Linked DNA regions of Haloferula helveola. The protein of the gene in region 2 interacts with the protein of the main gene of each other region in a pairwise test. Links are inferred from orthologs where the notes say so. Each region holds a gene or a part of one and is shown on either strand. Other genes may lie near its edges.

The links.
Region 1: the proteins of ligA (region 2) and leuS interact in binary tests that used the Escherichia coli proteins (3 or more experiments, as listed by UniProt). The link is inferred for Haloferula helveola from one-to-one orthologs.

Annotation. Positions count from the first base shown.
Region 1 is NZ_AP024702.1:2,952,402-2,959,238, reverse strand. The notes cover bases 1,451-4,554. They hold leuS (leucine--tRNA ligase), read left to right. Parts: upstream 1,451-1,778; coding sequence 1,779-4,331; downstream 4,332-4,554. Other genes in these bases: HAHE_RS10865 (YceH family protein), read right to left, coding at 4,384-4,554. Also shown: HAHE_RS10880 (thioredoxin family protein), read left to right, coding at 1-378; HAHE_RS10875 (SRPBCC family protein), read left to right, coding at 513-1,436; more of HAHE_RS10865, read right to left, coding at 4,555-5,007; HAHE_RS10860 (YkgJ family cysteine cluster protein), read left to right, coding at 5,097-5,540; HAHE_RS10855 (hypothetical protein), read left to right, coding at 5,636-6,625.
Region 2 is NZ_AP024702.1:4,571,569-4,576,206, forward strand. The notes cover bases 946-3,898. They hold ligA (NAD-dependent DNA ligase LigA), read right to left. Parts: upstream 3,574-3,898; coding sequence 1,318-3,573; downstream 946-1,317. Other genes in these bases: HAHE_RS17210 (hypothetical protein), read right to left, coding at 946-1,260; lepB (signal peptidase I), read right to left, coding at 3,636-3,898. Outside these bases: HAHE_RS17205 (DMT family transporter), read left to right, coding at 1-684; more of HAHE_RS17210, read right to left, coding at 703-945; more of lepB, read right to left, coding at 3,899-4,196; HAHE_RS17225 (VanZ family protein), read right to left, coding at 4,193-4,576; HAHE_RS17230 (CopG family antitoxin), read right to left, coding at 4,611-4,638. UniProt on the Escherichia coli protein: DNA ligase that catalyzes the formation of phosphodiester linkages between 5'-phosphoryl and 3'-hydroxyl groups in double-stranded DNA using NAD as a coenzyme and as the energy source for the reaction.

The DNA of each region.
Region 1 (6,837 bases), 1.6 Mb from region 2 along the record:
AGCGGATGGGGCACCGACTGGGAAGCCGCCAAGGCCCAGGCCAAGAAGGAAAACAAGCCGATCCTCATCAACTTCACCGGCACCGACTGGTGCGGCTGGTGCATCAAGCTCGAGAAGGAAGTCTTCTCCAAGGAGTCCTTCAAGGAATACGCCAAGGACAACCTCGTGCTGATGGAGGTCGACTTCCCTCGCAAGAAGGAGCAGTCGGACGAGCTGAAGGCGCAGAACAAGAAACTCGACAAGGAGTTCAAGGTCGAAGGCTACCCGACGATCTACCTCGTCGATGCCGAAGGCAAGAAGCTCTCCGGTGACATCGGCTACCGCGAAGGCGGTCCCGACGCCTACGTCGCCCACCTGAAGTCGCTGCTCAAGAAGTAACGCGATTCCCCTCTCACCACCCCGCCCGGCCCCGCGCCGCGGCGGGGTTTTTCTTTGTCCCGAGGCCTTGCTATCCGCTTCCCGGACTCTCCCCAATTTGGCATTGGAACATTGCAACCTGAGCCTTCCTCCCCATGCCCTCCTTCGACGTTTCCCGCTCCATCCACATCGAGGCCTTTCCCGACGCCGTCTTCGCCGACGTGCGGAATTTCCGGAAATGGCCCGACTGGTCGCCGTGGCTGATCTGCGATCCGCACGCCAAGCTGACCTATGCCGACGACGGCAAGCGCTACGACTGGGAAGGACCGGTCTGCGGCAGCGGCATCATGAGAATCACGGGTGAGTCGGAAGGCTCATCGATCGACTACGCGCTGACTTTCCTGAGCCCGTGGAAGTCGGAGAACACCGTCGGTTTCCGCTTCGCCGAGAAGGATGGCGGCACCGAGGTCACCTGGACCATGACCGGCTCGCTGCCGTGGTTCATGTTCTGGATGAAGTCGATGATGTCCGGCTACATCGGCGCCGACTACGACCGCGGGCTGCGGATGCTCAAGGACCGCATCGAGACCGGATCCGTGCCGAGCAAGCTCGAGTTCCCCGGGATCGTCGAGCTCCCGGAAACCGCCTACGCCGGCATCAACACCGAGTGCCCGATCGATGAGATCGGTCCCCACATGAGGGAGAATTTCGCTCAAATCCGCGAGTGGCTGGAGGAAGCGGACCTCAGCCCGAGCGGGCCTCCCTTTTGCTCGGTGCTGAAATGGTCGCCCGCCGCCAACGTCTGCCGCTACACCGCCTGCGTTCCGTTTCTTCAGGCGCCGGACGAGGGCCCGGCCGGATTTGTCTCCGGCAGCCGCCCCGCCTGCCGCGCCTACCAGGTCCGTCACACCGGCGCCTACCGCCACCTTGGCAATGCGTGGGCCGCCGGCATGATGCATGCCCGCTCGAAGGTCTTCCATGGAAGCAAGCGCCTCGCTCCCTTCGAGACCTACGAGAGCGATCCGGAAACCACGCCGGAAGACGAGCTCGTGACGATCATCCACATCCCGGCGAAGTAGCCGTGGATGGTGCGCGGACTTCAGTCCGCATTCTATCGACCGGATGCGGACTGAAGTCCGCGCACCATCGAAGTGGCCGTCCTGGGAGGATCATCATGGACCGCGAGCTTTAGCTCGCCCCGGAACCCCGGCCACCGGACCGTCGGGGCGAGCTAAAGCTCGCGGTCCATGCTGCAGCCGCATCCCACTCTCAGTCCGACCGCCCATCCCCCGGGGTTTTTCTTTTCAAATTCAGGCGGTTCCGCCAATTTCCGCGCCCCTTCTTCGCCCGTCGGGCTACGAAGGGCAGGCCCATTCCCGCCATTTGGCATGGGAACTTGAGCATTTGGCATTTCCACCACCATGTCCGACGACCGCCGCAAGCCCTACCCCTTCGATGAGTTCGAGCCCGCTTGGCAGAAGCGCTGGGACGATGAGAAGACCTTCCGCACGCCAAATCCGGGCGATGCCGATTTCGATGCTTCGAAGCCGAAGTTCTACGTCCTCGACATGTTCCCCTACCCGTCCGGCAGCGGCCTGCACGTCGGACACCCGGAAGGCTACACCGCCACCGACATCATCGGCCGCGCCAAGCGCCGCCAGGGATTCAACGTGCTCCATCCTATGGGCTGGGATTCGTTCGGCCTGCCCGCCGAGCAGTACGCGATCAAGACCGGCCAGCACCCGCGGGTCACGACCGAGGCCAACATCACCACCTTCAAGCGCCAGCTGAAGTCGCTGGGCTTCGGCTACGACTGGGATCGCGAGATCGCCACCACCGACCCGGAATACGTCCGCTGGACCCAGTGGATCTTCATCCAGCTCTACAACTCCTACTTCGACGAAGAGGCGCAGAAGGCCAAGCCGGTCAGCGAACTGGAAGGCAAGGGCTGGAGCCGCGAGCAGATTGACGCGGTCCGGCTGGCCTTCATCCACGAGGCGCCGGTCAACTGGTCGCCCGATCTCGGCACCGTCCTCGCCAACGAGGAGGTCGAGGAGTGGAAAGCCAAGGGCCACACCGTCGAACGCCGACCGCTGCGCCAGTGGATGCTGCGGATCACCAAGTATGCCCAGCGGCTGATCGACGAACTGGAGCCGCTCGACTGGCCGGAAGGCATCAAGCTGCTGCAGCGGAACTGGATCGGCCGCAGCGAAGGTGCGGAAGTTCACTTCGATCTGGAAGGTCATCAGGTGACTGTCTTCACAACCCGTCCGGACACCCTGTTCGGCGCCACCTACATGGTGCTCGCTCCCGAGCACCCGCTGGTGGCCGAAATCACGACCGACGCGCAGAAGTCGGCGGTCGAGGAATATGTCGCGGCCTGCGCCAGCAAGTCCGACCTCGATCGCGGCGACTTGAACAAGGACAAGACCGGCGTCTTCACCGGTGCTCACGCGATCAATCCGGTCAACGGCGAGAAGATCCCGGTCTGGATCGCCGACTACGTCATGATGGGCTACGGCACAGGCGCGATCATGGCCGTGCCGGCGCACGACGAACGTGACTTCGAGTTCGCCAAGAAGTTCGAGCTGCCGATCCTGCAGGTGGTCCAGCCGAAGGGCGACGAGGACTGGCAGGGCTATACCGACCATGGCACCGCGGTGAATTCCGGCTTCCTCGACGGCCTGCCGACCGCTGAGGCGAAGGCGAAGATCATCGAGTGGCTGGAGTCGGAGGGCAAAGGAGTCCGTAAGATCCAGTACAAGCTCCGCGACTGGCTGTTCAGCCGCCAGCGCTACTGGGGTGAGCCGTTCCCGCTGCTGTGGGACAAGACGACGGGCGAGCACACGACCATCCCCGAGAGCGAGCTGCCGCTGCTGCAGCCGGAAATGGAGGATTTCAAGCCGACCGGCGACCCGCGCGGCCCGCTGGTCAAGGCGACCGACTGGATCAACTACAGCGACCAGTTCGAGCGTGAAACGAACACGATGCCCCAGTGGGCCGGCTCATGCTGGTACTACCTGCGCTACTGCGACCCCGGCAACAACGAGAGCTTCATCGGCCAGGAAGTCGAGAGCTACTGGAGCGGCGGCACGGACAGCAAGGGTATCGTCGATCTCTACGTCGGCGGCACCGAGCACGCGGTGCTGCACCTGCTCTACGCCCGTTTCTACCACAAGGTCCTGAACGACCTCGGCCACCTGTCGACCAACGAGCCGTTCAAGAAGCTGGTCAACCAGGGCCTGATCCTCGGTGAGGACGGGCGCAAGATGTCGAAGTCCTTCGGCAATGTCGTCAATCCCGACGACGTGGTCCGCGACTACGGCGCCGACGCGCTGCGTCTCTACGAGATGTTCATGGGCCCGCTCGAGCAGGTGAAGCCATGGCAAATGAAGGGCGTCGAGGGCATCTCGCGCTTCCTCGCCCGCGTCTGGCGCGTCGCATTCGAACTGAACCAGGCCGGCGAGTGGGAACGCTCGTCGAAGATCCAGGACGTGCCGTGCGACGACAAGGCACTGCTGAAGGTCGTCCACGAGACGATCAAGAAGGTCACCGAGGACATCGAGAAGATGTCGTTCAACACCGCGATCTCGCAGATGATGATCTGCACCAACGCCTTCACCGCCGCCGACGTGGTGCCGCTGAAAGAGTTCACGCAGCTGTTGCACGTGCTCAATCCCTTCGCCCCACACCTCAGCGAGGAAATCCACGCCCGCCTCGGCGGGGCCGAACCGCTCAGCGAGTCGGCTTGGCCGGCTCACGACGAGTCCGCGCTGATCGAGTCGGAGATCGAACTGGTGGTCCAGGTGAACGGCAAGCTGCGCGACAAGATCACGGTGGCGAAGGACGCGCCGAAGGAAGAGATCGAAGCCGCCGCCCAAGCGGCCCCGAAGGTTCAGGAACAGACTGAAGGCAAGACGATCCGCAAGATCATCGTCGTCCCCGGCCGCCTCGTGAATATCGTGGCGAACTGACGGAGTGGCGCTCTGCGAGCGCCATGAGTGGGCGAGGCGGCCTCCCGGCCGCTCACTCCCCGAGCTGCGCCTTCAGCTCGGCGACCTGCATCTCCAACGCTGCCAAGCGCTGTTCCATTTCCTGCCGCCAGTCGGCGCCGGCATCGAAGTCGGCCTCCGGCTCCGCGCCGGCATCCTCGGAAAGCAGGTGCCGGAAGGTCTCGACCCGTCGCCCGCCACCCGCCGGCAACCGCTCGACCAACGGGCCGTGCGGATACTCGATGAAGCCGGTCAGGATCTCCTCGACCTCGTCGAGCGAGGCGAAGTCGTGCATCCGCTCCGTCCGCTGCTTCAACTCGCCGGCCGTCTGCGTTCCGCGCAGCAGCAAGACCGTGAAAACCGCCCTCTCGGCGGAAGTGAGCGCGAGCAGGTCGCCAAGGTTGTGTTCGAACTTAGGAGCCCGGCCGCCGAGCATCCGGGTGACGAGGTAGTCGTCCGAAAGCTGCCGCAGCGCCTCCTCCACCTCCGAAGCCGTGAAGCTCGTCACCGGATGGCGCGAAGTCGCCTGGTTGCAGGCCGTGACCAACGCGTTGACCGTCATCGGGTACTGGTCGGGCGTCAGGACTTCCTTTTCCAGCAAGCAACCCAGCACCCGCGCCCCGACCGCGGTCAATTGGAGTTCCGGAAAGTGTTTCATCAGGCCGATTCTCAACCTCCCCCGGCCAAAAGGGAACCGGCAAACTCGCCAACCTTGATCCCCGCGGTCGCATCCCCTCGAATCGGTCCATGAAGCGCGACCCCGCCCTCAACGAAGCGATGCGTGAGGTGCGAGAGATCTACGCCGAGTGGAGCCACCGGCCGATCGAGCGGAACTGCACCGGGATCGCCGATTGCTGCCGGTTCCGGCTGGTCGGTCACACGCCTTACCTGACGAAAGGCGAGGCATTCGTGGCGGCCAAGGCGTGGCGGGCGGCGGGCCGGAAGGAGTTCGAGATGCCGGCCGACGGCTCGTGCCCGTTTCTCCATCCGGAAAGTGGCAAATGCCGCATCTACGACGGTCGGCCCTTCGGCTGCCGGACCCATTTCTGTGCCGCCGCCGGCGGTCCGGCGAAACGCGAGGACGTCCGCGACCTGATCCAGCGACTGGAGGAAATCGATGCCCGACTCGGCGGAAATGGTGCCGTGAGTTTGCCGACTGCAGTGCGCGATGCGCTGCGTTCCCTGCGCTAGACCGGTGCGAATGCGCAGGTGGCGGATCCTTTTCCGGAAACCCTTTGCATTTCCGTAAGATCAGGCGTAGCCCCGGAGTGTATCCTTAGGACTTTATGAACACAAAACACACCCCACGTATCGCCCTCCTCCTCGGAATCCTCAGCGCGAGCCTCGTTCCGGCCGCGTTCGCAGACAAGAAGCCGGCCCCCGAGTCGACCCAGAAAATGCTCAGCGAGAGTTTCAGCACGCTCGCCGACACGCTGAAACAGGCCGAACAACAGGTCCAAACCGCCATCCGCGAGCGCGATCTGGCGATCGAGACGGTCAAACACAGCAAGAAGGTGATCGGCGAGAAGGACCAGCTGATCGAACAGCTCAAGAAGCAGCTCGCCGAAAGTCAGAAATCCGCCACCGAGTGGGAGAAGAAGTCAGTCGCCCACGCCAAGGCCGAGGCCGAGTGGAAGAGCAAGGCCGAGGCGCAGGCACAGCGCCTCGCGATCGGCCACGCGGCTCAGGAGAAGCTGGTCCACTTCCACGGCCGGCTTGAGAAGACCGTGAAGGAATTCACCGCGCTCGAAAGCGAACTGAACCACCTGCGCAACGAACTGAAGGAGCCGCGGAAGATGGCCGAGCTCGTGAAAGAGAACGAAAAGCTCAAGGTCGCGACCGCCACGATGGACAAGAAGATCCACGAGATGTCGAATGGCTTCGCGGAATCCAAGAAGTTGAATGTCGCGACCACGACGGAACTCGCCAAAACGAAGAAGGAACTCGGCGAGCTGCGGGAGCAACACGCGCAATTCAAGTCCGAGATGGAAGCCCTCGTGCAACGAACCGCGGAGAAGGGCCAGGCTGCACTGAAGAAAGCCCTGATGACCGCCAACGAGGCGACCCAGGAAATGATGGCGGCCAAGGACCGCGCCGATGCCACGGCCAAGAAACTCGAGAGCCTTCAAAGCCAGACCGGCAAGATGGAGTCCCGACAGCAGCAACTCAGCAAGGAGCTGAACGAGCGGGACAAGACGATCAAGTCGCTGCGCAACAAGCTGGAGCAGGCGGAAGCCAGCAATCCGAAGAAGAAGAAAAAGGGCGCTGACGCCTGATCGACCCTCCGCCCCCCTTCCAGCCGCGCCTCCGACTCCGGGAGCGCGGCTTTTTCGTGCAAACTCGCCGGCTTCCTCAGCGGCGGAATCCAAGCCGCCCACACGAAGCGATTCCCGTTGTCGCGCCGTTCAGCCAGCTCATCAAGGGTTGGGCAACCTCCTTCGTCCCACTCGCAGCCTCCAGGAAGCAAGCAATATCAATGGCTATACGC
Region 2 (4,638 bases):
GCGACTCCGAAACTCAGGTTGTTGGGATTTTCCCTCACCCAGACTTTCGGGCAGTATCTGTTCTTCTATCTCGCGATCGCCGTTGCCAGTGGAAGCCTTACCGGGTTGCTGACCGCCACCGGCAGTTTTTGGTGGATGGTCCTCGCGCCGCTGATGGCGGGAGCACCCCGGCCCAGTGGGATGCAATGGGTTGCGATCGCGATCGGTGGGGTCGGAGTCACCCTTGCCACCGCAGCGCCCGGTGCCGGGGCGGGTCAACCGGTTCTCGGGGCCACTCTGATGGTATTGGCCACGGGGCTGGGAGCGGTCGGGCTGATCCAGTTCGGGCGAATGCGGGAGACCATCGGCGCCCGCGCGGCGACGGGGTATTCGCTACTTGGTGGAGGGCTCTTACTATTGATCGCAGGAGCGCCCGCTTTCGTCGAAGCGGGGAGGTTGATGACACCGGGAGTGATGCTCCTGACTCTCTGGTTGGCGGTGGTCTCCGCCTCAGCCTTCGGGCTATGGAACCATCTGTCGACGAAGCATCCTGTACCGTTGCTTGCGGGTTACCGCTTCCTCATCCCGCTCGCCGGCATGACGGAGTCCCTCCTCCTGCTGGAGGGGGAGTCTGCGGGTTGGGGATTGCTGGCCGGAGCCGCTCTCGTGGTCGGATCTCTCGTGATGGCTCAGAGGGTCCGGTGAGATAGGAGCTGCAGCGATTCAACGACGTCTGTTGAATCGGTCGCGGAAGTCGGTCGGATCGAAACGCCGACGCTCCGGTTCTTCCTGTTTTGCCTGCTCAACGGCAAGGATCGAATACTCCTCGGTGACTTCGCTGCCGACTTCCTTGTCACCCTGCATGCAGACGACTTTCCACTCCTCGAGGGATTCTTCGGTCTTGCTGCCGCCCCACTCGTACTCGCTCAAGACAATCTTCCCGAGGTCAACGGTGACCTTCTCGTTCGGCTTCATGGCCGGAAGTTCAACGGCAGCCAGTTCGTGACGGCGCACGGTCTCCGAACGCTCGCCCTCGCGCACGACGAGTGCGATTCCGCTCAGTTTGACGTCTTCGAGTTGGGATCTGCTGCTGTTTCGGATCTCAACCCGGAGCGTAACGGTCTTTTCGGACCTGTCACCGAACCGACCGTTGCGATCGTGATCGGCGGTGAGCGTCTGCTGTTTGACCGAGATCGAGACCAGCGGTTTGGCGGTCTCGATCGCGGTGCAGGGCAGCGCGGCGGCGATGGCGGAAAGCGCGAGGGCAGAGAACGTTCTCATGCCAACACAAACCCGTGACCCTGCGGGGAGTTGCGCACGAAGTCGCTTCGGCTCGGGCTAGAGGTCGGGAACAAGGTCGCGAAGCTCTTCCTCGTTCAGGATCTTCACCTCGAGTTTCTCCGCCTTATCCCGTTTCGATCCTCCTCCATCGCCGGCGACGAGGTAGTCGGTGTTCTTCGACACGCTCCCGCTGACCTTCGCCCCTTTCGACTCAAGCAGGCGCTTCATCTCATCGCGTCCCATGCTGAGCGTGCCGGTGATCACGATCGTCTTGCCGGCAAGCGGCATGTCGGACGTATCGGCCTTGCCGGGTTCGGGGAGGTGGTTGCCGGATACGGGCTCCAGGCCGAGCTCGTCGATGCGTTTGAGCACGTGTGAACCGGCATCCGATTCGAAAAACGCGAGCACGCTCTCGGCGGCAACGGGGCCGACGTCGGGGCTTACCTGATAGGGGGCGAGTTGATCGGCAAGTTCGGTGATCCGTTCCTTCAGCCGATCGTGTTCCTGTTGGCGGTGTTCCTTTTCTTCGTCGTTCGCCGGAGGATGGTCCTTGTTGCGCGGCGAAACCGCCTTGCGCTCCTCCTCAAGTTTCGCGGACTCCCTCAGAGCCATCAGGATCGGAGAGGAGGCGAGTTCGGGCAGGGTCCGATGAAGTCTGGAAAGCTCTTTTGACGCGGATTCTCCGACATGGCGGATGCCCATCGCGAATAGCCAGCGGTCGAGAGGCTTGCTCCGGGCGCGCTCCAGGGCGGCCATCACCTTGACCGCATTCTTCTCGCCGAAGCGGCGGGGTTCGTCGTCGCTGCCCAGATTGAGGTTGGCCAGTTGCTCCTCGGACAGGGCGAAGAGATCGAGCGGTGCTGAGCAAAGTTCCCGGGAAACCAATGCTTCGGCGACCGTTTCGCCGACACCGTCGATATCAAGGGCCTTGCGCGAGGCGAACTGCTTGATCTTCGAGACCGCCTGAGCCGGACACTCGAAGTTCCCGCAGCGCCATGCGACGAATCCCTCCTCTTTGGCGATCGGTCCGCCGCACGACGGGCACTTGCCGCCGACGTGATCGAACAGCGAGAAGGATTTCGAGTCCGGCGGCCTTTTGCCGTCGATGACCTTGACGACCGCGGGGATGATCTCGCCCGCCTTTTCGATCAGGACGGTGTCCCCGATCCGCACGTCCTTGCGCTGGATTTCCTCCTCGTTGTGAAGGGTGGCACGCGAAACGGTGGTTCCGGAAACGAGCACCGGTTCCAGCTCCGCGACCGGCGTGAGGACTCCGGTTCTGCCGACCTGGACGGTGACCGCCTTGAGGAGGGTTTCCTTCTGCTCGGGCCGGAATTTGTAGGCCGCCGCCCACCGTGGCGCGCGGGACCGGAAACCCAATGTACGACGCTCCTCGTAACTGGAGACCTTCACCACCGCGCCGTCGGTTCCGTAATCGAGGTCATGGCGTTCACGATCGATCCGGCCGATCGCTTCGAGGAGCTTGTCGAGATCGGTCGCGTGAATCAGGGGTTCGTTGCGCGGGATCCGAAGTTTCTCCAGCAAGGCCGCGAACCCGTCCTCGGTCGCGAGTTCCGGTCCCTCGTAGGCGCCGAGGCCATGGGCGAGGAAGGCAAGAGGGCGCTCAGCGACCTTCTTGGGATCCAGTTGCTTCAGGGTTCCTGCGGTCGCGTTACGCGGATTGGCGAAAGTCGGCAGGCCCTGCTCGTCGCGTTCGGCGTTCATCGCGGCGAAGGCCTCGTTCGGCATGAAGATCTCGCCCCGGACTTCCAGAAGCTCAGGAGCTTCGCCGGGCAGCTCCAGCGGGACGCTGCGGATGGTCCGGACGTTGTGAGTGATGTCGTCGCCGGTCTCTCCGTCGCCCCGGGTCGCCGCATAGTCGAGAGTGCCGTGGCGGTAGACCAGGGAGACTGCGACGCCGTCGATTTTCGGCTCCACGGTCACGTCGATATCGTCGCGTCCCAGGTTCTTGCGGAGTCGTTGGTAGAACTCGATGAGCTCAGACTCCGGCGTATCGGTGGTTTCCGGGTCGAGTTCGAACACATCGTCGATCGAAAGCATCGGCACGAGGTGCTTCACCTGCGTGAATCCTTCGATCGGATCGCCGCCAACCCTCTGGGTCGGTGAGTTCGGATCCGCGAGTTCCGGGTGGGCTTCCTCAAGTTTTTCGAGCTCCCGGAACAGCTTGTCGTAGTCCGCGTCGGAAATCTCCGGCGTCGCCCGGTTGTAGTAGAGCTCGTCGTGGCGCCGGATCTCCGCGCGGAGCGCGTCGATTTTCTCGCTTGCCGGCGACTGGGAGAAGAGGTCGTCCATGGGATCTGGGGGATTCTTGCCGGGGAACTCCGTGCTGCCAAGGCCCGCGCGGCTCAGATCGATCAGTCGATCTTGCTGCCGCGATCGAGCGGCCAGATGATGCGCCGGGGCGTGTGGGTGATGTTTTCCGCCGGGACGGTTCCGAAGTAGCGGCTGTCGAGACTGTTCTCGAAGTTATCGCCCAGCATGAAGAACTCGTCCGGAGGAACGGTCAGGGGGTAGCTGGGTGCCAAAGTCAGGAACGGTGGTGGCAGCCGGCTGCGATCCGGCGGGATGGAGTGAAGGTCTTCCGGCGAAAGCGCTGCTTGGCCGTTGACGACAAGGTGGCCGTCGATGACTTCGATCCGGTCACCGGGAATCGCCACGATCCGCTGGACATACCACGAGGACGGATCGTGCGGCGGGTGGAAGATCACCGCTTCTCCCCGTTCGAACCCGTCGGCAGCGCGGTAGGTCCGGGTCGCGATGATCGAGTCGCCGCTCTGAACCGTTGGCGCCATGCCCCCTGTGGGAATGTTGAAGACTTTGACGGTTCCGGTCAGCACGAGGGCCAGAAGGATCAGGGTCAGGGCGATGGACACGATCGCCAGCTTCGGAAAGCGCCGCTTCTCGGAGGTGCTCATTTCAGGAAGCGCCGGAAGGGTTGGAATACGAAGCTGCCCAGTAACGCTCCGATGATGTCGGCGGCGAGGTCATAGGGGTCGTTTCCTTGCCGGCCGGGAACGAAACTCTGGTGAAACTCGTCAAGGATTCCGACGAGGGTCAGGGCGACGACGGAAACCACGATGCGCTTCCGTGCGGGTGCGTCCGGGTGGCGCAGGAAAAGTCCGGCCGAAAGCAATCCGGCGCCCCCGAAGAAGTAGCCGATGTGCAGAATCTTGTCCGACGAACGGAACTGGAGCGTTTCCGGGAAGTCGGGAACCCCCGATGAGAGCCACCATAGAACGCCGAACCAGACCGCGAACGCGCCGAACCACGGGGCGGGCCTGCGCAAGGCGTTCATCGGGGTGCTGCGAAACCCGGGAGGCTGGGGAAACTCACTGCTTCCGAAGCTCGTCCTCGAGC